Regions from separate parts of the Pseudomonas sp. S35 genome, predicted to be linked through region 1. Evidence: predicted binding sites of a transcription regulator. Region 1 holds the regulator's gene; each other region holds the start of a gene.
What was found. The regulator FliA, encoded in region 1, starts transcription of late flagellar genes. The targets are predictions, from matches to a motif close to CTAAAGTTTNNNNNNNNNNNGCCGNTAA.
Positions count from the first base shown of each region.

Region 2: flgM (flagellar biosynthesis anti-sigma factor FlgM) is a predicted target of FliA. The motif match lies at 2,702-2,729, and genes of this name have one in related genera.
Region 3: PspS35_RS07815 (methyl-accepting chemotaxis protein) is a predicted target of FliA. The motif match lies at 3,803-3,830, and genes of this name have one in related genera.

Region 1 is NZ_CP019431.1:4,628,904-4,636,020, forward strand. It holds gene PspS35_RS20625 (chemotaxis protein CheA) at 1-796, opposite strand, end outside; gene PspS35_RS20630 (protein phosphatase CheZ) at 808-1,596, opposite strand; gene PspS35_RS20635 (chemotaxis response regulator CheY) at 1,615-1,989, opposite strand; gene fliA (RNA polymerase sigma factor FliA) at 2,159-2,899, opposite strand; gene fleN (flagellar synthesis regulator FleN) at 2,896-3,729, opposite strand; gene flhF (flagellar biosynthesis protein FlhF) at 3,836-5,152, opposite strand; gene flhA (flagellar biosynthesis protein FlhA) at 5,165-7,117, opposite strand, start outside.
Region 2 is NZ_CP019431.1:5,031,110-5,038,226, forward strand. It holds gene cheR (protein-glutamate O-methyltransferase CheR) at 1-804, opposite strand, end outside; gene PspS35_RS22525 (chemotaxis protein CheV) at 848-1,780, opposite strand; gene flgA (flagellar basal body P-ring formation chaperone FlgA) at 1,861-2,625, shown strand; gene flgM (flagellar biosynthesis anti-sigma factor FlgM) at 2,766-3,083, shown strand; gene PspS35_RS22540 (flagellar protein FlgN) at 3,132-3,602, shown strand; gene PspS35_RS22545 (flagellar brake protein) at 3,699-4,448, shown strand; gene PspS35_RS22550 (MFS transporter) at 4,510-5,892, opposite strand; tRNA gene PspS35_RS22555 (tRNA-Arg) at 6,213-6,289, opposite strand; gene PspS35_RS22560 (hypothetical protein) at 6,617-6,844, shown strand; gene PspS35_RS22565 (PA3371 family protein) at 6,856-7,035, shown strand.
Region 3 is NZ_CP019431.1:1,733,263-1,740,379, reverse strand. It holds gene PspS35_RS07830 (substrate-binding domain-containing protein) at 1-234, shown strand, start outside; gene PspS35_RS07825 (LysR family transcriptional regulator) at 226-1,128, opposite strand; gene PspS35_RS07820 (hypothetical protein) at 1,322-2,128, shown strand; gene PspS35_RS07815 (methyl-accepting chemotaxis protein) at 2,134-3,759, opposite strand; gene PspS35_RS07810 (hypothetical protein) at 3,896-4,510, opposite strand; gene PspS35_RS07805 (ankyrin repeat domain-containing protein) at 4,788-5,213, shown strand; gene PspS35_RS07800 (SMI1/KNR4 family protein) at 5,227-5,634, opposite strand; gene PspS35_RS07795 (HNH/ENDO VII family nuclease) at 5,646-6,233, opposite strand; gene PspS35_RS07790 (ATP-binding protein) at 6,230-7,117, opposite strand, start outside.

The DNA.
Region 1 (7,117 bases):
TGGCACTGGCAGGTGCAGCAGCAGGCGCTGGCGCCACGTCTGGCAGGGCGTCGACGGCGAACGTGCCTTTGCCATGCAACTGGTCAAGCAAGGCTTCGAATTCGTCATCGGTAATGTCGGTACTGGCCGGGGCCGCAGGCGCTTGGGCAGCGGCAACCGGCGCCACCGCATCGGCGGCGAACTGGCCCTTGCCGTGCAACTGGTCGAGCAGCGATTCGAACTCGGCGTCGGTGATGTCTTCGCTGGTCGGCGCCGCTGCCGGGGCAGGCGCCGCCGGTGCTTCAGCCTCGGCCTTGACGGCACTGAGGGAGTTGAGCAACTGCTCGAACTCGCTGTCCGTTACATCGGCTTCTGGCTGCGCCACCGGCTCAGGCGCGGCTTCAACCACCGGCGCTGCCGTGGTGTCGGCCGGCTCTGCATAGCGCGCCAGGGCGGCCAACAGTTCCGGCGTGGCCGCGGTGATCGGGGCACGTTCACGCACTTGGCTGAACATGCCGTTGACCGCATCCAGTGCTTCGAGAATCACGTCCATCAATTCCGAATCAACGTGACGCTCACCCTTGCGCAGGATGTCGAACACGTTCTCGGCGATGTGGCAGCACTCCACCAGCTCATGGAGCTGGAGGAAGCCGGCGCCCCCTTTTACAGTATGAAAACCGCGAAAAATTGCATTGAGCAGGTTCGCATCATCCGGTCGGCTTTCCAGCTCGACCAGTTGTTCGGACAGTTGCTCTAAAATTTCGCCGGCCTCTACAAGGAAATCCTGAAGGATCTCTTCATCGGCGCCGAAGCTCATGTGGGTGCTCCTTAGAAGCCTAAACTGGATAACAGGTCATCTACGTCATCCTGACCTGACACAACGTCTTCACGTTTATCGGCATGAATCTGCGGACCTTCACCCTTGGCGAGATGTTTTTGTGGATCTTTTTCAGAGAGGATCGCTTCGCGGTCATGTTCGATGCCGGCAAAACGGTCGACCTGGCCAGCCATGAGTACCAATTTGAGCAGGTTGCTTTCCACTTCGGTGACCAACTGGGTCACACGCTTGATCACCTGACCGGTAAGGTCCTGGTAGTCCTGGGCCAGCAGAATGTCATTGAGGTTGCTGGCAACCGTGCGGTTTTCCTGCTCGCTGCGTGACAAGAACCCTTCGACCCGACGGGCCAGCTCACGGAACTCTTCAGCCCCCACTTCCCGGCGCATGAAGCGGCCCCAGTCGTTGCTCAGGGCTTGGGCTTCAGTGGCCATGCCATTGACCAGGGGCGTGGCGTTTTCCACCAGGTCCATCGTGCGGTTGGCCGCCGCCTCAGTCAGCCTGACCACGTAGGACAGGCGTTCGGTGGCGTCAGTGATTTGTGAGATTTCTTCGGCCTGGGGCATATGCGGGTCAATCTGGAAATTGACGATCGCACTGTGCAGCTCGCGTGTGAGCTTGCCCACTTCCTGATACAGGCCGCGGTCACGGGTCTGGTTGAGCTCATGGATCAACTGCACCGCGTCGCCGAACTGGCCTCTTTCAAGGCTGTCGACCAACTGGTGAGCATGTTTTTTCAGGGTCGACTCGAAGTCTCCCTGTGACGTTTCTTTATGCTCCATAGCTCCCCCGCGATGGCATTAGCCGTGGATGCGTTCGAAGATCTTTTCGATCTTCTCTTTCAAGGCCTGTGCAGTGAATGGCTTGACCACATAACCGTTGACCCCGGCCTGGGCGGCTTCGATGATCTGCTCACGCTTGGCTTCGGCGGTCACCATCAACACGGGAAGGCTGCGCAGCTTTTCGTCGGCGCGCACGTGGCGCAACAGGTCGATACCGGTCATTCCCGGCATGTTCCAGTCCGTTACCAGAAAGTCGATGCTCCCGCTGTTGAGGATCGGAATTGCCGTCAGGCCGTCATCCGCCTCGACCGTGTTTGTGAACCCAAGGTCACGCAACAGGTTTTTTATGATCCGCCGCATCGTTGAGAAGTCATCAACGATGAGGATTTTCATGTTCTTGTCCAATTCGACCTCCAAGCAGTCTTAAACGCGCCCAGCACCTGGACGCGCCATTTCAATCAACAGGCATTACACAAAAAGGACTGCTGGGAACACCACGGGTCGAACCCGCGAAGGCCAATCACCTTCGCGGTATCGCTTCGCAGTGCCCCCACACCGCCTGTCAGCGCGCTCGCCACTCTCCCAATCGCCCGCGCAAGCGGGCTGCGCATTGGCTGTGCAACTGGCTGACACGCGATTCACTGACCCCCAGGACCTCACCGATTTCCTTGAGGTTCAGCTCTTCGTCGTAGTACAGCGCCAACACCAACCGCTCGCGCTCGGGCAAGTTGGCAATGGCGTCCGCCAATGCGCCCTGGAAGCGTTCATCTTCCAGGTCGCGCGACGGCTCCATGTGTGCGCTCGCGCCGTCCTCGTGCAGCCCTTCGTGTTCGCCGTCCTGCAACAGGTCGTCGAAACTGAACAGGCGGCTGCCCAAGGTATCGTTCAAAATCCCGTAGTAATCGTCGAGACTCAATTGGAGTTCGGCCGCAACTTCGTGATCTTTAGCGTCGCGACCGGTTTTTGCTTCAATTGCACGAATTGCGTCACTGACCATGCGCGTATTGCGGTGCACCGAACGCGGCGCCCAATCGCCTTTACGCACCTCATCGAGCATCGCGCCACGGATACGGATACCCGCATACGTCTCGAAACTCGCGCCTTTGCTGGCGTCGTATTTGGTCGACACTTCGAGCAGGCCGATCATGCCGGCCTGGATCAGGTCCTCGACCTGCACGCTGGCGGGCAGGCGAGCCAACAAGTGATAGGCGATACGCTTGACCAGCGGCGCATAGCGCTCAATCAACTCACCCTGGCTGTCACGGGCAGATTTCTTGTAGGCGTTGTAGCCGTTCGCTGTCATAGCACCGGTCCTGCGCTCGTCTGATGTACCAATCGCTCGACGAAAAACTCCAGATGCCCCCGAGGGTTGGCGGGCAACGGCCAAGTATCGACCTTCTGGGCAATAGCCTTGAACGCCAGTGCGCATTTGGAACGAGGGAACGCTTCGTAGACTGCACGCTGCTTTTGCACAGCCTTGCGCACACACTCGTCGTAGGGAACTGCGCCGACGTATTGTAAGGCGACATCGAGGAAGCGATCCGTGACCTTGGTCAACTTGGCGAACAGGTTGCGCCCTTCCTGCGGGCTCTGGGCCATGTTGGCCAGCACGCGGAAGCGGTTCATGCCGTAGTCACGGTTAAGCAGTTTGATCAGGGCGTAGGCGTCGGTGATCGAGGTGGGTTCATCGCAGACCACCAGCAACACTTCCTGCGCGGCGCGCACGAAGCTGACCACGGACTCGCCGATCCCGGCGGCGGTGTCGATCACCAGCACGTCGAGGTTGTCGCCGATATCACTGAAGGCCTGGATCAGGCCGGCATGTTGCGCCGGGCTCAGGTGCACCATGCTCTGGGTACCGGAGGCGGCCGGCACGATGCGGATCCCGCCAGGGCCCTGGAGCAGCACATCGCGCAGCTCACAGCGCCCCTCGATCACATCGGCAAGGGTATGTTTGGGCGTCAGTCCCAGCAGAACGTCGACGTTCGCCAGCCCCAGGTCAGCATCCAGCAGCATGACGCGACGGCCAAGCTCTGCCAGGGCCAGGGACAAATTCACTGACACGTTAGTTTTCCCGACGCCACCTTTGCCGCCGGTCACCGCGATCACCTGTACGGGATGCATGCTGCCCATTTTATTTCTTTACCTTGTCTTGCTTAGACGCAGGCTACATGGCTTGGCCGCGTGAATCGCTTGCAGACCATCGATGTAGGTACATTTCACGGTGTTCATCCTGACTTCAACCGACCCGTTTTGCCGGGTGGTGGTAGAGGTCGGCGAACATATCGGCCATCGCTTCCTCGCTAGGCTCTTCTTGCATTTGCACGCTGACGGCGCGGCTGACCAACTGATGACGGCGCGGCAGATGCAGATCATCCGGGATCCGCGGCCCGTCGGTCAGGTAGGCAACCGGTAGTTCATGGCTGATAGCCAGGCTCAACACTTCGCCCAGGCTGGCGGTTTCATCCAGTTTGGTCAGGATGCAACCGGCCAGGCCGCAGCGCTTGTAGCTATGGTACGCAGCGGTAAGAACCTGTTTTTGGCTGGTGGTTGCAAGCACCAGGTAATTTTTCGACTTGATGCCACGCCCAGCCAGGCTTTCCAGTTGCATGCGCAACGCCGGGTCGCTGGCTTGCAGGCCGGCGGTGTCGATCAACACCACGCGCTTGCGCAGCAGCGGGTCGAGCGCGTTGGCCAGGGACTGGCCCGGATCGACGTGGGTCACCGGCACATTGAGGATACGACCCAAGGTCTTGAGCTGTTCCTGGGCACCGATGCGGTAGCTGTCCATGCTCACCAGCGCGATGTTATTGGCGCCGTACTTGAGCACGTAACGCGCGGCCAGCTTGGCCAGGGTGGTGGTCTTGCCCATGCCGGCAGGGCCGACCATGGCGATCACGCCACCCTCTTCCAAGGGTTCAATTTCCGGGGTGACGATCATCCGCGCCAGGTGCGCCAGCAACATGCGCCAGGCTTGGCGAGGTTCGTCGATTTCGGTGGTCAGGGCCAGCAGGTCGCGAGACAGCGGACCGGACAGGCCGATGCGTTGCAGGCGGCGCCACAGGTTGGCCTGTTGCGGCTTGCTGCCTTGCAGTTGTGTCCAGGCCAGCGAGCCGAGCTGCACTTCCAGCAGTTCGCGCAGGCCATTGAGCTCAAAGCGCATCGAATCAAACACACGCTGGTCGACGGCGGCGGCCGGGGCTGGCGCGGCAGGACGCGGCGGTTCGATGAAGGTCGGCTCAACCAGGGGCTCGGCAGCCGTCAGCGGCAGGCCGGCAAACAACTGGCGATTGGTGGTGGCATCGCTGTCGCCACGCATGCTCAGTTCGGCCTGGGCCGAGACGATACGCGAGGCGGTCTTGCGCAGCTCGTCTTCGAGCTCCATGTTCGGCACGCGTGGCGCCAGCGCCGAGGGGGTGTAATCCAGGGCAGCCGTCAGCTCGACACCGCCGGCAATACGACGGTTACCGATAATCGCGGCGTCGGCGCCCAGTTCATCACGGACCAGTTTCATGGCCTGACGCATATCGGCGGCGAAAAAACGCTTCACTTGCATAACCCACTACCCTCAGCCGTTGGGCCCTACTGTCGCGACGATAGTCACTTGCTTGTTGTCAGGAATTTCCTGATAAGCCAAAACGTGCAAATTCGGTACTGCCAGGCGTCCAAACCGCGACAACATCGCGCGGACCGGGCCGGCCACCAGCAGAATCACCGGTTGGCCTTGCATCTCTTGGCGCTGCGCGGCGTCGATCAACGAGCGCTGCAGCTTTTCAGCCATGCTTGGTTCCAGCAGAACGCCCTCTTCCTGGCCTTGTCCTGCCTTCTGAATACTATTGAGCAATATTTGTTCCAACCTTGGCTCCAAGGTGATCACAGGCAGCTCGGAGTCAAGCCCTACAATGCTTTGCACGATTGCGCGGGACAATCCGACGCGCACCGCAGCCACCAGCGCGGCGGTATCTTGACTCTTGGCGGCATTGTTGGCGATGGCCTCGGCAATGCTGCGGATGTCGCGCACCGGCACCTGTTCGGCCAGCAGCGCCTGCAGCACTTTGAGCAATTGCGACAGCGACAGCACGCCCGGCACCAGTTCTTCGGCGAGTTTTGGCGAAGCTTTGCCCAGCAAACCCATCAATTGCTGGACTTCTTCGTGGCCGATCAGCTCATGGGAGTGCTTGTACAGAATCTGGTTGAGGTGGGTCGCAACCACGGTGCTGGCGTCCACCACGGTGTAGCCCAGGGACTGCGCCTGGCTGCGCTGGCTGATTTCGATCCACACCGCGTCCAGGCCAAAAGCCGGATCTTTGGCGGTAATGCCGTTGAGGCTGCCGAACACCTGCCCTGGGTTGATCGCCAACTCGCGGTCCGGGTAGATCTCGGCTTCGGCCAGGATCACGCCCATCAAGGTCAGGCGGTAGGCGCTTGGCGCCAGGTCGAGGTTGTCGCGGATGTGCACGGTGGGCATCAGAAAACCCAGGTCCTGGGACAGTTTTTTGCGCACGCCCTTGATCCGCGCAAGCAATTGGCCGCCCTGGTTGCGGTCCACCAAGGGGATCAGGCGGTAGCCCACTTCCAGGCCAATCATATCGATCGGGGTCACGTCATCCCAGCCAAGCTCCTTGGTTTCCTGGGCGCGGGCCGGGGATGGCAGCAGTTCTTGCTGGCGGGCAATTTCTTGTTGGGCGATGACTTTGACCTGGTTCTGCTTCTTCCAGAACAGGTACGCAGCACCGCCGGCCAGGGCCGCCATGCTCAGGAACGAGACGTGGGGCATGCCCGGCACGATACCCATGATCGCCATGATGCCCGCCGCCACGGCCAGGGCCTTGGGCGAGGCAAACATCTGCCGGCTGATCTGCTTGCCCATGTCTTCGGAGCCCGAGGCACGGGTCACCATGATGGCCGCAGCTGTAGATAACAACAGTGATGGCAATTGCGCCACTAAACCGTCACCGATGGTCAGCAAGGCGTACACCTTGCCCGCATCGCCGAAGGTCATGCCGTGCTGGAAGATACCGACGGCCATGCCGCCGATCAGGTTGATGAACAGAATCAACAGGCCAGCGATGGCGTCACCGCGCACGAATTTGCTGGCACCGTCCATGGAACCGTAGAACTCGGCTTCCTGGGCGACTTCCAAGCGGCGCGTCTTGGCCTGGTTCTGGTCGATCAGGCCGGCGTTGAGGTCGGCGTCGATAGCCATCTGCTTGCCGGGCATGGCGTCGAGGGTAAAGCGTGCGCTCACCTCGGAAATCCGCCCGGCGCCCTTGGTCACCACCACGAAGTTGATGATCATCAGGATCGCGAACACCACGATACCGACCACGTAGTTACCGCCGATCACCACCTCGCCGAAGGCCTGGATCACCTTACCGGCGGCGGCGTGGCCGTCCTGGCCGTGGAGCATCACCACACGGGTGGACGCCACGTTCAGCGCCAGGCGCAACAGGGTCGCCACCAGCAGGATCGTCGGGAACACCGCAAAATCCAGCGGCCGCAGGGCGTACACGCAGACCAG
Region 2 (7,117 bases), 400 kb from region 1:
AGGGCTGCATTGCACCATCTGGAAATGATCCGGCAAACCATTGAGCGCCTCGGATGCACCGAGGAACAAGTAACCGCCACGCTTGAGGGTGCCGTGGATGCGCAACAGGATGTCTTTCTTCACTTCTGCCGAAAAGTAGATCAGTACGTTGCGGCAGAACACCATGTCGAACTTGCCCAGGCTGGCGTAGCTGTCGAGCAGGTTGAACGAGCGAAACTCCACACGACTCTTGATCGGCGCCTTGATGGCCCAACGCCCCGCCCCTTTGGGGTCGAAGTAACGCTGCAGGCGCTCCTGGGACAAGCCACGGCCCAGGGCCAGGCTGTCGTACTCGCCAGTCTTGCAGTTGGTGAGCATGGTGCCCGACAAGTCAGTGGCAACAATTTGTGCCCCGGCTTTCAACTGGCCCATGTTGGTCCGCTCGAACTCATCGATGGACATCGAGATCGAATACGGTTCCTGCCCCGAAGAACAGGCCGCCGACCAGATACGCAGACGCTGGCCCGGGCTGGCCTTGATGGCCTCCGGCAGCACTTTGCTCTTGAGCACTTCAAAGGGGTAGGTATCACGAAACCACAGGGTTTCGTTGGTGGTCATGGCATCGACCACCATCTCTTTGAGGCCACTGCGCGGCTGACCCTGGATCCGTTGGACCAACTCGCCCAGGGACTTGATACCCTGCTGCTCCATCAGTTTGTTAAGACGGCTGGATACCAGGTACTGCTTGTTTTCACCGAGCAATATGCCACAGGCTTTTTCCAGGAAGACCCGGAACTGTTCAAAATCCAAATTACCCGTAGACACTGATACCGCCTCTAAAATCGTATGACCGCCAAGGGGGAAACCCTTAGCTGTGATCTGCTGCCTTGATCCGGTCGACTACCCGGGATGCCAGGTCATCAGGACGGAATTTGGCCAGGAAGTCATCGGCACCGACCTTCTTGACCATCGCCTGGTTGAATACGCCCGACAACGAAGTATGCAGGATGATATGCAGTTTTTGCATGCGTGGATCGCTGCGTATCTCAGCCGTGAGGGTGTAGCCGTCCATTTCCGGCATCTCGATGTCGGAGATCATCATCAAGAATTCTTCTTCCGGTTTCTTGCCTTCATCCACCAGCTTGCGCAGGTAATCCAGCGCCTGGCGGCCGTCATTGAGCGCCACCACATCCACACCCACGGTTTGCAGGCAACGTGTCACCTGCTTGCGCGCCACCGAGGAGTCATCCACCGTCAGCACACGCAACGACACGGCTTTATGCGCGGTCTCTGCATCGACCACGCCCACCGAGATGTTTTCGGAGGTCGGGGCGACTTCGGCGAGGATCTTCTCCACGTCGATGATTTCCACCAGTTGGTTATCGACCCGCGTCACCGCCGTGAGGTAGTGATCGCGACCGGTGCCCTTGGGTGGCGGATGGATCTCTTCCCAGTTCATGTTGACGATGCGCTCCACCGAGCGCACCAGGAAACCCTGGGTCTTGGTGTTGTACTCGGTGATGATCACGAACGGGTTCTCGCGGTCCTGCAGGCCAGCCGAACCGGTGGCCAGGGCCAGGTCAAGAATCGGGATGGTCGCGCCACGGATGTTGGCCACGCCACACACCACCGGGCTGGACTTGGGCATGATCGTCAGCTTGGGACATTGCAGCACTTCCCGCACCTTGAACACGTTGATGCCATATAGCTGTTTGCCATCCAGGCGAAAAAGCAACAACTCCAGGCGATTCTGCCCTACCAGCTGTGTGCGCTGGTTTACTGAATCCATTACACCTGCCATGCCCAGACTCCTACGCTAAACCTTTGAGGGTGCGACGCGCACCCAACACTAAACGGCACGAGCTTTGCTATTTGTTGGCCATGGACATTAAAACGACAGTTTCCCGACGCCTTCGATTCCCACGTTACCGCAGATTGCTCTGCGTCACGGTGGCGCTGCTTGCTTTGGGCCTGAACACCGCGGCCCGCGCAGACAACGTCACCTTGCCTGATCTACTTATCGGCGTCACTCAGGGGTTTCTTGAGTTCACTGTAGAAGATTATCTGGCGACCACCCAGACACCAGGCCGTTATGAAATCCAGGTCAACCAACTGGACCCACGCCTGCGCATGCCCATGTGCGACAAGGAATTGACAGCCACCCTGGAAAGCCCTGCCCAGCCCATCGGCCGCGTGACCGTGCGGGTACGCTGCGACGGCGCCTCGCCCTGGACGGTGTTCGTGCCCGCGCAGGTCAAACTGTTCCGCGATGTAGTGGTAGTGGCACGCCCGCTCAAACGCACCGGCATCATCGGTTTTGAAGACGTTGTGTTGCGTGAACGCGACATCAGCCAGATCAGCCAGGGCTACCTGACCACCTTGGATCAGGCCATCGGGCAGAAACTGACCCGACCAGTGGTCACCGACCAGGTGATCACCTTGGTGCATTTGGAACAGGCCGAAGTGATTCGCAAGGGCGATCAAGTGGTGATTTCCGCCAGCAGTGGCGCGCTGAACGTGAAGATGCCCGGCGAAGCGCTGTCCAACGGCGGCATGAGTGAACAGATTCGCGTCAAGAACCTCAACTCCAACCGCGTGATCAAGGCGCGGGTGACAGCCCCAGGGCAAGTCGAGGTCGCTTTATAGATTACTGGTACAGGACGCTGGGTTTTCCTACACTGTGCACGAGGTATCCCGTGCGTAGATTTATTGTCATTTGCGCCTAAAGTTTGTCCGGGTATGGCCGAAAACATGGCAAGCGTCCAAATACCCAGAGGTTTTTTATCATGGTCATCGATTTCAGTCGTTTAAATAACACCCCGGCAACGTCAGGCACTACGCGTACCACCGGCACCAAGGAAAGCGTAGAAGCCAAGGCCCCGCCACTGCCCGCCAAGGCAGAACAGGCCAGCCAGAGCGGGGAATCCGTACACCTGAGCAATGAGGCTCAACAGTTGCAGAAGGTCACTGACTCGCTGCGCGATCAACCCGTCGTCAATAAAGCCCGTGTGGCCGAATTGAAACAGGCAATCGCCGATGGCAGCTATAAAGTCGACAGCAACCGTGTAGCCAGCAAGCTGCTTAACTTCGAAGCCGAGCGCTAGGCAAAGGCCTGCGCAGGGCTTTTGGACGCTTAAACCCCAAGGCCAGCCATGCATCACGACGAACATTTGCTGCAACTGATCATTGATGATCTAGCGCCGACGCAACAATTGCTGGAGCTGCTAAAAGAAGAATCACTGGCCCTTTACGGCCGGGATATGCCGCTACTGGAAGAAATTCTGGCGCGCAAGCAGTCGTTGATTGTCCTGCTGGAACAGCACGGCAAAAAACGCAGCCAGATCCTGATCACCCTCGGCCTGCCGGCAGACCACGATGGCCTGGCGCAATTGGCCAGCCATTCCTCGGTCGGCGATCAATTGCTGAGCCAGAGCAAAGAACTCAATCAGTTGCTCGCCCAGTGCCAGGAAGCCAACCTGCTTAACGGTCAGTCGATCCAGCTTCAACAAGCCACGACCGCCAACCAGTTGCGTATACTCCACGGCGGCGAACCACCGGCACTGTATAACGCCCAAGGTTCCACCTCGCGCCTGGTCAAGCCAAGCACCCGCAGCCAAGCCTGACGCCGGTTTACCGAGCGCCCTATCCAAGGCGCGCCACATGCTGGCAAAATGCCGGTTCTTGCGTGTAGTCGTATTTTGTCTGGAGATGGAAGAACCGTGTTCAACGCCCTTAATGCGGAAGATGCCCCGCAGCCACCCAAGGTCCTCACCACGCCTCTGGAAATCGCCGGCACCTTGCGGATGCTGCAAGACAGCCATGACCCGCTGATCATCACCTTCCACGAGCGCAGCCAGCGCTTCCAGAGCTATCTGGTGGACGTCAACCGTGACAGCAATACGCTGGCGCTGGATGAGATGATCCCCCGTGACGGCGAGCGTCACCTCGAAAACGGCGAACCGTTCCGTATCGAAGGCTTCCACGACGGCGTGCGCGTCGCCTGGGAAAGCAGCGGCACCCTGACCATCAGTGAGAAAGACGGCCACCGCATCTACACCGGCAGCCTGCCGGACGAGGTGGTCTATCATCAGCGCCGCAATGCATTTCGCGCCGCGTTGAAGCTGGCGCAACTGGTCAACATCGAACTCGGCGGCGAAAAGCTCAAGGCACCGGTCAACGGCAAGTTGCTGGATATCTCCGCCACCGGCTGCAAACTGCGCTTTGAGGGCGATATCTCCGAACGCCTGCAACTGGGCCAGGTCTACGATCGCTTTATCGCCGCCCTGCCCTTTGGCAGCATGACCACCTCTGTCGAGCTGCGTTACCTGCACTTCGAAGAGAAGATCAACACCACCTTCGCCGGCGTGCGCTTCCACAACATGAGCGGCCTGGTGCAGCGCCAGGTCGAGCGTTTTGTGTACCAATTGCAGCGTGAAGCACGACGCTTCGACAAGGACGACGATTTTTAATCGGTAACCGTCGCGGCAAAAAAAACGGGCAGATCCTTTGGGGATCTGCCCGTTTTTGCTTTCAGGGGCGCGCCCTGCTCAGGTCGTGAGGATGCTCTTGCGGCCCCAGGGGTTCCGGCGGCCCAACAAAGGCCGGCTCGTCCACCGGCGGCTGCGGATCGACTGCCGGCTCAGGATCGGGAGCAGTCTGCATCTGATCCTGCACCACTTGCTCATCGACCCGCGGGTCAAGCGCGGCGACCAGTGGCGAACTCGACATGCTGTCGGGCATCGCCACGTGATGCAGCGGCGCATCTTCCACCTGATGCAGGTTGGTCACCGCCTTCGGCCGGATGCGCCACACCAGGATCAACGCACACAGGCTGAAGAAGGCATACAGCATCTGGCTTCCGAACATCTTCATGATCACACCCGCCAGCAACGGCCCGATGCTCGCGCCAACACCATAAGTCACCAGCAGCATGGCGGTCAGCGATACGCGGCGATCACCTTCCACATGGTCGTTGGAAAACGCCACCGCCAGCGGGTACAGGCAGAACTGCACCAGGGAACACAAGAAGCCCGCAACGAACAATACCTCCAGCGGCACCTCGGTCATGATCGCTAAAGGCAACGCAGCCACCGCCAAGCACAAGGCAAAGCAACGAATCAGCAGCGCGCGATCATAACGATCAGACAACCACCCCAGCGGCCACTGCACCAGCAGCCCGGCAAAAATACAGCTACCCATGAACAGACCGACCTGCTCCGTCGTAAGCCCCTGCTGGGAAGCATAAAGCGGCGCGAGACCGTAGAAGGAACCAACGATCAAACCCGCGCCCAACACCGTACTCAGCGACTGCGGCACGCGCTTTATAAAGAAGCGCGGCTCCATCGGCGCCGGATGCAAAGGCGCCGGGTGAATACGCCGGGTCATGGCCACCGGCACCAGGCACAGGGCAAAGCACAGCGCCACCAGCATCAGCAGCTCAAGGCCAAGCTGGGGGTGCATGACCAGGATCAGTTGACCCAGCACCAGCCCCAGGTAGGACGCGATCATATAGCCGCTGAACACCACGCCACGCTGCTTGGCGTCCGCCTGTTCGTTGAGCCAGCTCTCGATGACCATGTACTGGCACATCATCCCCAGGCCCACGATCATCCGCAGCACGATCCACGCCGGCAACCAGTCGACCAGACCGTGGCCCAGCACCGCCGCACCGACGATGCCGGCACAGGTGGCATACGCCCGGATATGCCCGACCCGGGCAATCAGGCGGTGCCCGATCTTGCCGCCCAGCACCAGGCCGAAGTAGTTGGCCGCCATCAGCGCACCGACCCACAGGCTGTCGACGTGATCGGCCGCCAGGCGCAAGGCCAGGTAAGTACTGAGCAGGCCGGAGCCGATCAGCATCATCAAGGAGGCGAAATAAAGGGCTCGAAAAGATTTCCAGATCTGGCGCATCGGCGTTCCGAGCGGCTCCTTGCGGTGAGAGACAGGGCTATCGGCATGATAGTCCTGGGTGGCCGGTTCCGGACAGGCGGTATGAGCTGTTTCCGGGGATTATTTTGCTTGCACAGCTCAGACGCTGCGGGGTGGCACATGAGGTACAAAATCAGCGTCGAGCCTCAAGCAAAGGCACAGGGCTTGCCGCCCGAAGCTTGGAAGTTACCGCCACTCCCCTCCTGTGAACCTCGATCAACCGCAAGGTTCGATAGATCATTGAAAAGACCGGCCGCCCACAAAAAAGCCCCGCCAGGATAACCTGTGCGGGGCTTTGAATCTGGTGTCCCAGGGCCGGTTCGAACGGCCAACCTTCCCCTTAGGAGGGGGATGCTCTATCCAATTGAGCTACTGGGACAAATGACAGCCGTCGAGCCAAAGGCATAGCGACGGACGGCGTGCATGTTAACGGCCGAGGTCAGTTTTGTCATGTCGTCCGTGGGCTTTTTGAGTGTAGGACGATATGCGCCACGGTAATCGTGGTTTCGCCCCGTAAATACGGGCACTACGCGCCTATCGTGCAAAATGCACTCCCCCAAAGTGCCAGCATTGCAAATTGCAACCTGACAACACTTTAAAGTAGACTCAAGTTATTGATTTTATTGAATTAATAGATTGGCACGAGACCTGCAATACTTCTCCTACAAGACCCACTCAGCCACGGCGTCAAGCGGAGAACAAGACCATGAACAGTGCCCTTCTGTTAACCCTCAACGCCGTGGCCTTGGCTGCGTTGGTGATGTTCCATCTCCAGTCGACCAGCAATGACGACCCTGCGCAGATCAGCCAGGCCGTGCCGCACCACCTGCAACAACGTCCGCAACTGGCGGTGATGACGCCTAACGCCCAAACGCCGGTACGTCTGATCCAAAGCACCCAGGCTGCGCCCACCGCTGAACACTGGGTTTTCTGAGGAAACCGCTGATGACCAAATCTGCCTGGCTGTTTCTGTGCCTGACCACTGTCACTGGCGCCTATGGCTTGGGCGCCGAGTCCCAGGATGCGCAACTCGCCGCACTGATAGCCAGCGGCGTCTGTGCCTGCCTGCTGCTGTTAACCCTGATCATGGGACGTCGCATCAAATTCGACCCGGTCTTGCGCTGATACCCTCCCCCATCGCCCTACCTTATGTCGCCTCCCCCTAGTAAATCGGCAAATCGCCACTATCCTTAACCACAAGGGCAAA
Region 3 (7,117 bases), 2.9 Mb from region 1:
GCCAAGGGTGACTACGAAGTAGGTCTGCAACAGGTAGCGGAATTGTTACCAGTAGCGGGCGTGACTTTTGTAGGAAAAATCCCCGAAGACGTGCAATCAGTGACGCGCTTTGCGGCCGGTATTCCGGTGAACGCCGAACACCCGGCGCAGGCCAAGGCGCTGCTGAAGTACCTGGCGTCGCCCGAGGCGCAACCGGTGGTGCAATCCACCGGCCTGGATTCGGTGTCACGCTGACCGAAACGGCATCTCCCGCACCAACCGCTCCAACTCCAGCGCCGCCGGTGGCAATGTGCGCCCGCGGCGCTTGATCAAGCCCACATTGCGCATCACCTGCGGCTCCACCAGCGGCACACTGACCAGAATCGGATGTTCGCACGCCGGCATCGCAATCGATGGCACCATCGCCACGCCCAGCCCCGCCTCCACCAGCCCGATCATGGTGGTCACGTGGTGCGTCTCGCAGATACTCGGTTTCTTCACTCGCACGCCGCGCAAGGCCTGGTCCAGCAGGAAGCGGTTGCCGGAGGTCTTGTCCACGGTGATGTAGTCATGTTCGTAGGCTTCGGCCCACGTCACGCTGTCACGCCCGGCCAGCGGGTGATCACGCCGACAGGCCAGCACGTAGCGCTCCTGCAACAGCAATTCGAACTCCACTTCATCGGCCAGGCTGCCGCTGAAACTCACGCCAAAATCCGCCTCGCCACTTTCCACCGCCTGGCACACCTCGCCAGCACTGGCGTCCAGCACCCGCAGGCGAATTTTCGGATACAGCTTGTGGAATTCGGAGATCACGTGCGGCATGAAGTAGTACGCGGTCGAGGGCACGCAGGCGATGGTGACATTGCCCATGCGTGTGGACGCGACGTTGCTGATGCCCATCAGTGCGATGTCCAGATCGTCGAGCATGCGCTCCACCTGCGGCAGGAACGCGCGGCCCACCATCGTCAGGCTGACCCGCCGCGTGGTGCGTTCGAACAGCTTTACATCAAGGGCGGATTCAAGCTTTTCGATGCGCCGGCTGAGGGCCGGTTGCGAGATACGGATAGCCTCGGCGGCGCCGCGAAAACTGCCCTTGTCTACCACGGCGCGGAAGGCTTGGAGGTCGTTGAGGTCGAAGTTGATGATCACGGGAGTCGCCAGTGTGGTCGATTTGACGGGCATTATCTTACGAATGCGCTGACGCATGGCCCAAGTACATTGAAAAAAACACGCACCTGCGTAGGCTGCACGCCGAACCCTATCGAATGAGTTTTCAATGACCAAGGCATTCAATAACAAAAAAAGCCACCGGCTACTGCGATTAGGCGCATGGCTGGTGGGCCTGCCCTGTCTTGCTGCTGGCGGCTTCTTCGCCTGGCAAAGCTTCTACCCCGTGAGCGCGGCGAACGGCTGGAGTGTCCAGGTGCTGCACCGCGATGTGCCCAAGGCCGCCTCGCTGATGCCCGCGACGGACGGCTCGCTGATGGTCAGCCAGGAGCTCGATCGCGCCAAGGGCAGCATCGTGCGCATCCACCCCGACGGCACACGTGAGGTGGTGGTGGCCAACCTGTCCAAACCCGACGGCATGTTTGCCACCCGTGGCGGCTGGGTGTTCAGCCAGGAGTCCAGCGGCGAGCCCGTCAGTTTCTTCAAGGATGGCGTCGTCACCGAACTGTTCAAAGGCGAAAGCGTGCAAGGGCTGTGGGATGACGGCGATGACCTCTACGCCATCGAGGACCGCAAGCCCTACGGGCGCCTGCTGCGCTATCGCTGGAGCGACCAGTCCCTGAGCGTACTGCGCGACCACGTGCAGGAAGGCGAGGCCATCGTACGCTGCACCGATGGGCGCATGCTCTACACGGAGAAACAAAAAGGCGTCGTGCGCGAGCTGACCGCAGACGGCAGCGACCCGGTGGTCTTGAGCAAACTGAACCAGCCGACGTTCTTGATGTGCGATGAGCGCGGGCTGTGGATCAACGAGGACGCGACCCATCGGGCGCGGTTGTTGCTGATTGATAAACAGGGGCGCCAGCAGACCATCCTGTCGTTCCTCAAGGCGCCGCAGTCGATTGTGCCGACGGGACGAGGGACGTATCTACTGGCCGAAGGCGGAAGAAACCGGGTATTGGAACTCACGCCTTCGCCCTGAGCTCACTACAACTGGAACCGTGCGACCGCGTCGTTGAGCGCAACCGCCAAGCGTGCCAACTCCTGGCTTGAGCCATTGATCTGCCCGGCGCCGGACGAGGATTGCGCCGACAGGTCACGAATATTGACGATGTTGCGGTCGACTTCCTTGGCCACTTGAGCTTGCTCCTCAGCGGCACTGGCAATCACCAGGTTGCGCTGATGGATCTGGTCGATGGAGTCAGTGATCTGACTCAAGGCGCCGCCCGCGCCTTCTGCCAGGGTCAAGGTGTCGGTGGCACGCTGGGTGCTGGACTGCATTGACGTCAAGGCCTCATTGGAACCGGTGCGCATGGCGGTGACCATCTGGTCGATTTCCAACGTCGATTGCTGGGTGCGATGGGCCAGCGCACGCACTTCATCTGCCACCACCGCAAAACCACGGCCGGACTCCCCCGCACGCGCCGCCTCGATGGCGGCATTGAGTGCCAGCAGGTTGGTTTGCTCGGCGATGGAGCGAATCACGTCGAGCACCTTGCCGATATCCCGCGATTGCTCGGCCAGGCTCTGCACCAGGGTCGAGGTCTCGCCGATATTGCTGCTCAGGGCCTGGATCGCGCTGACCGTTTCACCGACGCGGTGCTGGCCTTCACGCGCCGTCTCATTGGAAAGGCGCGTGGACTCAGAGGTGGAAACCGCATTGCGCGCCACTTCTTCCGCGGCCGAGGTCATCTCGTTGACGGCCGTCGCCGCCTGTTCAATCTCAGCCGTCTGTTGTTGCAGGCTGCGACTGCTCTGCTCGGTAATGCCGTTGAGGTCGGTGGCGGAGGCCGCCATTTGAGCCGCCGATTGGCGGATCAGTTGCAAGGTACTGCGCAGGCTGCCTTGCATGGAGTGCAGGGCTACGAGCAAACGGGTCACCTCGTCGTCACCACTGACCTGCACGGTTTGGGTCAGGTCGCCCCGCGCAACGTTTTCTGCAGCGCGCATCGCCTGGCCCAACGGGCCGACGATGCTGCGCGTCAGCAGCCAGGCCAGGGCCACCGTGCTGAGGCCGGCCAGGATGACGAAACCGAACACCATCGTGCGCGAGCGACTGTACTGCGCCTGCGCTGCCTGGCCCTGCTGGTTGATCTGGGCGTTGTAGTAGTCGGCCAATGCGTTGAGCTGCGCGCCGGAGCCATCGACCACGGTTTTCATGTCCACCAGCAGCAACTTATTGAGTTCGGCGCCCTGCTGCTTGTCGGCCAGCACAAACGACTGGGCCAACCCCTGCTGGTACTGGCGTAGCGAACCCTGGAACTGGTCGTACAGGGCGCGCACCTCGGGCGTGTCGATCACCGCGTCGAGGTCAGCCAGTTTCTTGGTCAGGTCCTGGCTGCGGGTGTCCATCTGGCTGCGGTACTGCGGGAGGCTCGTGGGGTTGGGGTCCAGCGCCATGCGCAAAGAAATCGTACGAATGCGCAGCATGATTTCGCGAATGTCAGCCACCAGCCGCATCTTCGGCACCAGCCCGCTTTCCACCTGCACCGCACTGGCGCGGATGCTTGCCATGTTCGACAACGCAAAAAAGCCCAGCAGGGCCACGAGCAAAGCAATCAAGGCAAAACCCAAACCCGCACGGCGGGCGATGGACAGGCTGCGAAGGGACATTTAGGGGCGCTCTCTTATTGGGGATACGATGTCGTATGAGAGCGTTTCGGCCTGCCGGGGCAGGACTTGAGGGATATTGGGGAAAGTGCTGGAGAAGATTTCCAGCACCTCAGGAAACGGTCAGTTGAACCCATCTCTAAGCGTTGATAAACGCAGGCTGCTTGCACATGACGAGGTTATTGCACCGCTCATTAATGTCGAGTTTCGACACACCAATATCAAACTGGTAGTAGACCCTCCAAGAGATCAGCGATCGCGCTCCGGATGTACAAAACTTCATCAGCTTGGCCTTGCAGGTACTCGGGTAAAAAGTACCCGCGAGCATACGTGCCGGGCTCGCGCCTGGATCCTTTGACTGGCAAGGGCAATGAGACAAAAATACCTCTGCCTTCGCCGGTGGCCGGCCACGCAATGCGACGAAATTCTGTATGCACTCATTAAAGCGCTCGATCATCAACTCTTCGGCGTGGCGCCCCTCGACTTCCACCTCGCGCTGCACTGCCAGGCTTCGTGCAATCGGAAGCAATGACGCGAACTTAGCCTGGTGTTCGCTGGGGGTCAGCGTCCGGTTCAGCAACTGCGCATTCAACTTCAACCTATTCCCCACGGCACTGTTGGCTACCTGATCACGAGACTGGCGACTGATGAATACGTAATAACGCGCGCCCTCCAAGCTCAGCACCAAGCCCACCGCGCCAGGACGCTCACGAAGGGCGAGTGCCTCGTTGAGCGTTTCTCGGTAAATCAACATACCCATCTCCCAAAAAACAATGACGTCTCAGCAAAGACCGGCAAACACCTGGTGCTGGGCTCGGTTCACGCTATTGATCAACGGTAGAAGGGGTGGATGTGTTCCTTCGCTTATTGGAAAGCACCAGGCACTCGCTCATACCGCCTTCAACCTTGGCGAGCGATTCTTACAAAGCGGTGTGGATACGTATGTAGGACTTTGATGCCGTCCAAAGCAAAAAAGCCCCGTAGCTTATTCAGCTACGAGGCTTTTTCTGGGTAATGGCGGAGAGGTATTGATGCTGCTGATCAGGATCATGCTGCAGGCTGGTGCTGATCCGGAAATTCAGGACTGGCATGGTATGACCGCCCTTCACTCAGCGATCAAATCCCGAGTGGACAGTTGCGTGGATGCCCTACTTGATCATCCGTGCCGCTTGGATCATCTCACTAATGACGGACAGTCACCGTTACACACTGCAAGCTGGATCGCCAATTTGCATGCTGTAAGGCGGTTGCTGGAACTGGCCCCCGCGCTTGCATGGCAACGTAACTCTCACGAAATGACACCTTTAGAGCAGGTTGAATCTTTGATCGACAATCCAGATGCCTTGGAGGCGCTAGTCAATCGGCTCGCCCAGGACGGTAGGCGCTGTGCCTCCAAGCAGGAACTGGCATGCATTGCAGAACAGCTTGAGCAGGCAACACCAGTACCGACTATCTAAAGGATACTTTCAACTAGCCTGCGAAGACGTGCTGAATGATGAAGGCCTCCAGCCCGTCTTCCAAGACACGCACAATACCGCCATTCGGTGTAGCCCAAACCAGAGCTTTGCGTGCCTGGTTGTCGTACAAATAGTACTGCCCGTCACCGATCTCCAGCAGTGGCACCGTATTTTTCGGGTAGTTCGGGTCACGACTCAGGTCCGAGAATGCGGCAAAGACATTCAGGTAATAGTCGTCAGGTACACCCAGGCCATACGTTTCATAGGCGTCAAAGACAATGACGCCAAAAGTCGACAGGTAGTGCTTGTATTCGTCAGACAGTGTGAACCCCAGTTTCCGCTCAAGGTTCTGGATGCTGGCGGTGTCTACTGGCCGGGTGTCGGCCTGATGACGATCAACGAGTTTTTTAAGTTCTTTCATAAGATTCGCCCTCAGCGCTGATTCTCAATCTGTTCGGCTCGCGCCTTCCAGTAGTCTTTTCGCTCTTTGTCGAAGTCTTCGCGATTGATCTCGGACTCCTTCTGTTTGTTATGCAGCACGTTGTCGTTTCCGTTGCCACGGTGCTCAGCGCTGGTCAATTCTGCCAATGGCGAGTCTGGTTTCTGGCCGATGTGATGTAACTCGATCGGCTTTCCGTTGGCATCCAGCGGAGCCCTGCCCGACTTCATCCGGTCCAGGTTGGTGGTACCCATCGCATCTTTTTGATCGTAATCGATGTCGGTACGAATCAATGCAGGCTTGCCGTTGACTTCGGCCGGTTCAAGATTGGCGCCTTCATAGATTTTCGCTTCGGCTTCACTGCCGATAGCATCCAGAACCTCTTTTGGAACGCCCAACTGCTCAAGCCGCTCACGGGTTTGCGGCGACATTTGCGGTAGCTCCAGGCGGGTTTCCTGGGTGAGCACGATAGGCCGATCAAGCTCGACAACGATCAGGCAGCGCTCGGGCATTTCACGCGCCAGTAACGCCAGGTTGGACGGAACCTCGGTTTTTTCAGCAAAGAAATTTTCAAAGTTCACAGAACACTCCCTGTTTCGAGGCGCGCACGCCATGCAGAATAAATATCGATATGGCTCTCGTGCTGGAGGCTGTAATCCTTCATCAAGCATTGCTGGGTCGCCAGGGCCAGCTCAGTGCTCAAGGCTGTCGCTCGCTCGTGGAGTAGCTGGTCCAGTTGATTGCTGAGTTGCCCGTAATCGGTCGCCGTTTGAATGATCTGCTGAACCTGGTGCCGACAACCGAGCACATCGACCACCAATTGTGCGGCGTAGGCAAATGCCTCGGGCTTGCACAGCGCCGACGGCTTCTCTTCTTTGTGGGCATTGAGCGTCTCGAACAGCGCGATTTTGCTGCGAGCCAGCAACGGCAATTCACACAAGCCATTTTCCAGCAACGCTAAATCCAAGGCGACTGGCGTGCGGATACGGTTGCTCAGCAGCAGGTTGAGTACCTGCAGGTTGAAATCCTGGCTACGCACGGCGCGCTTGTCATTGGCGGTATACACATAAGGGGTTTCATGCCCGGCGAATTTCTTCACCTGACACAACACCGGCTCCAGCCAGTCATTTTGATAAACGATGGCGACGCCTTTGGGTAACTTGGCGATTTCTTCAAGCTGGTCATCACGCAACGCCACCGACTTGCCGATTAAACGACGGTCCATTTCATCCGGCAGGCGCATGATTATTTTGGTGTTGGTGTTGCGAATCGCGGCGATATCCACCGCATGGGGCGACTGGTCGGCAATGATGAAACCTTCACCATAGGTGCGCATTTCGGCGATGGCATTGGTCAGCATCTCCACTGACTTGCCGACCACATTTGCCCCTTCAGCACCGCCTTCGGACGGGCTGCGCTTGAGGATGTTGTGCGCTTCCTCAAGGACCGTGACGTGGCGCAGCGG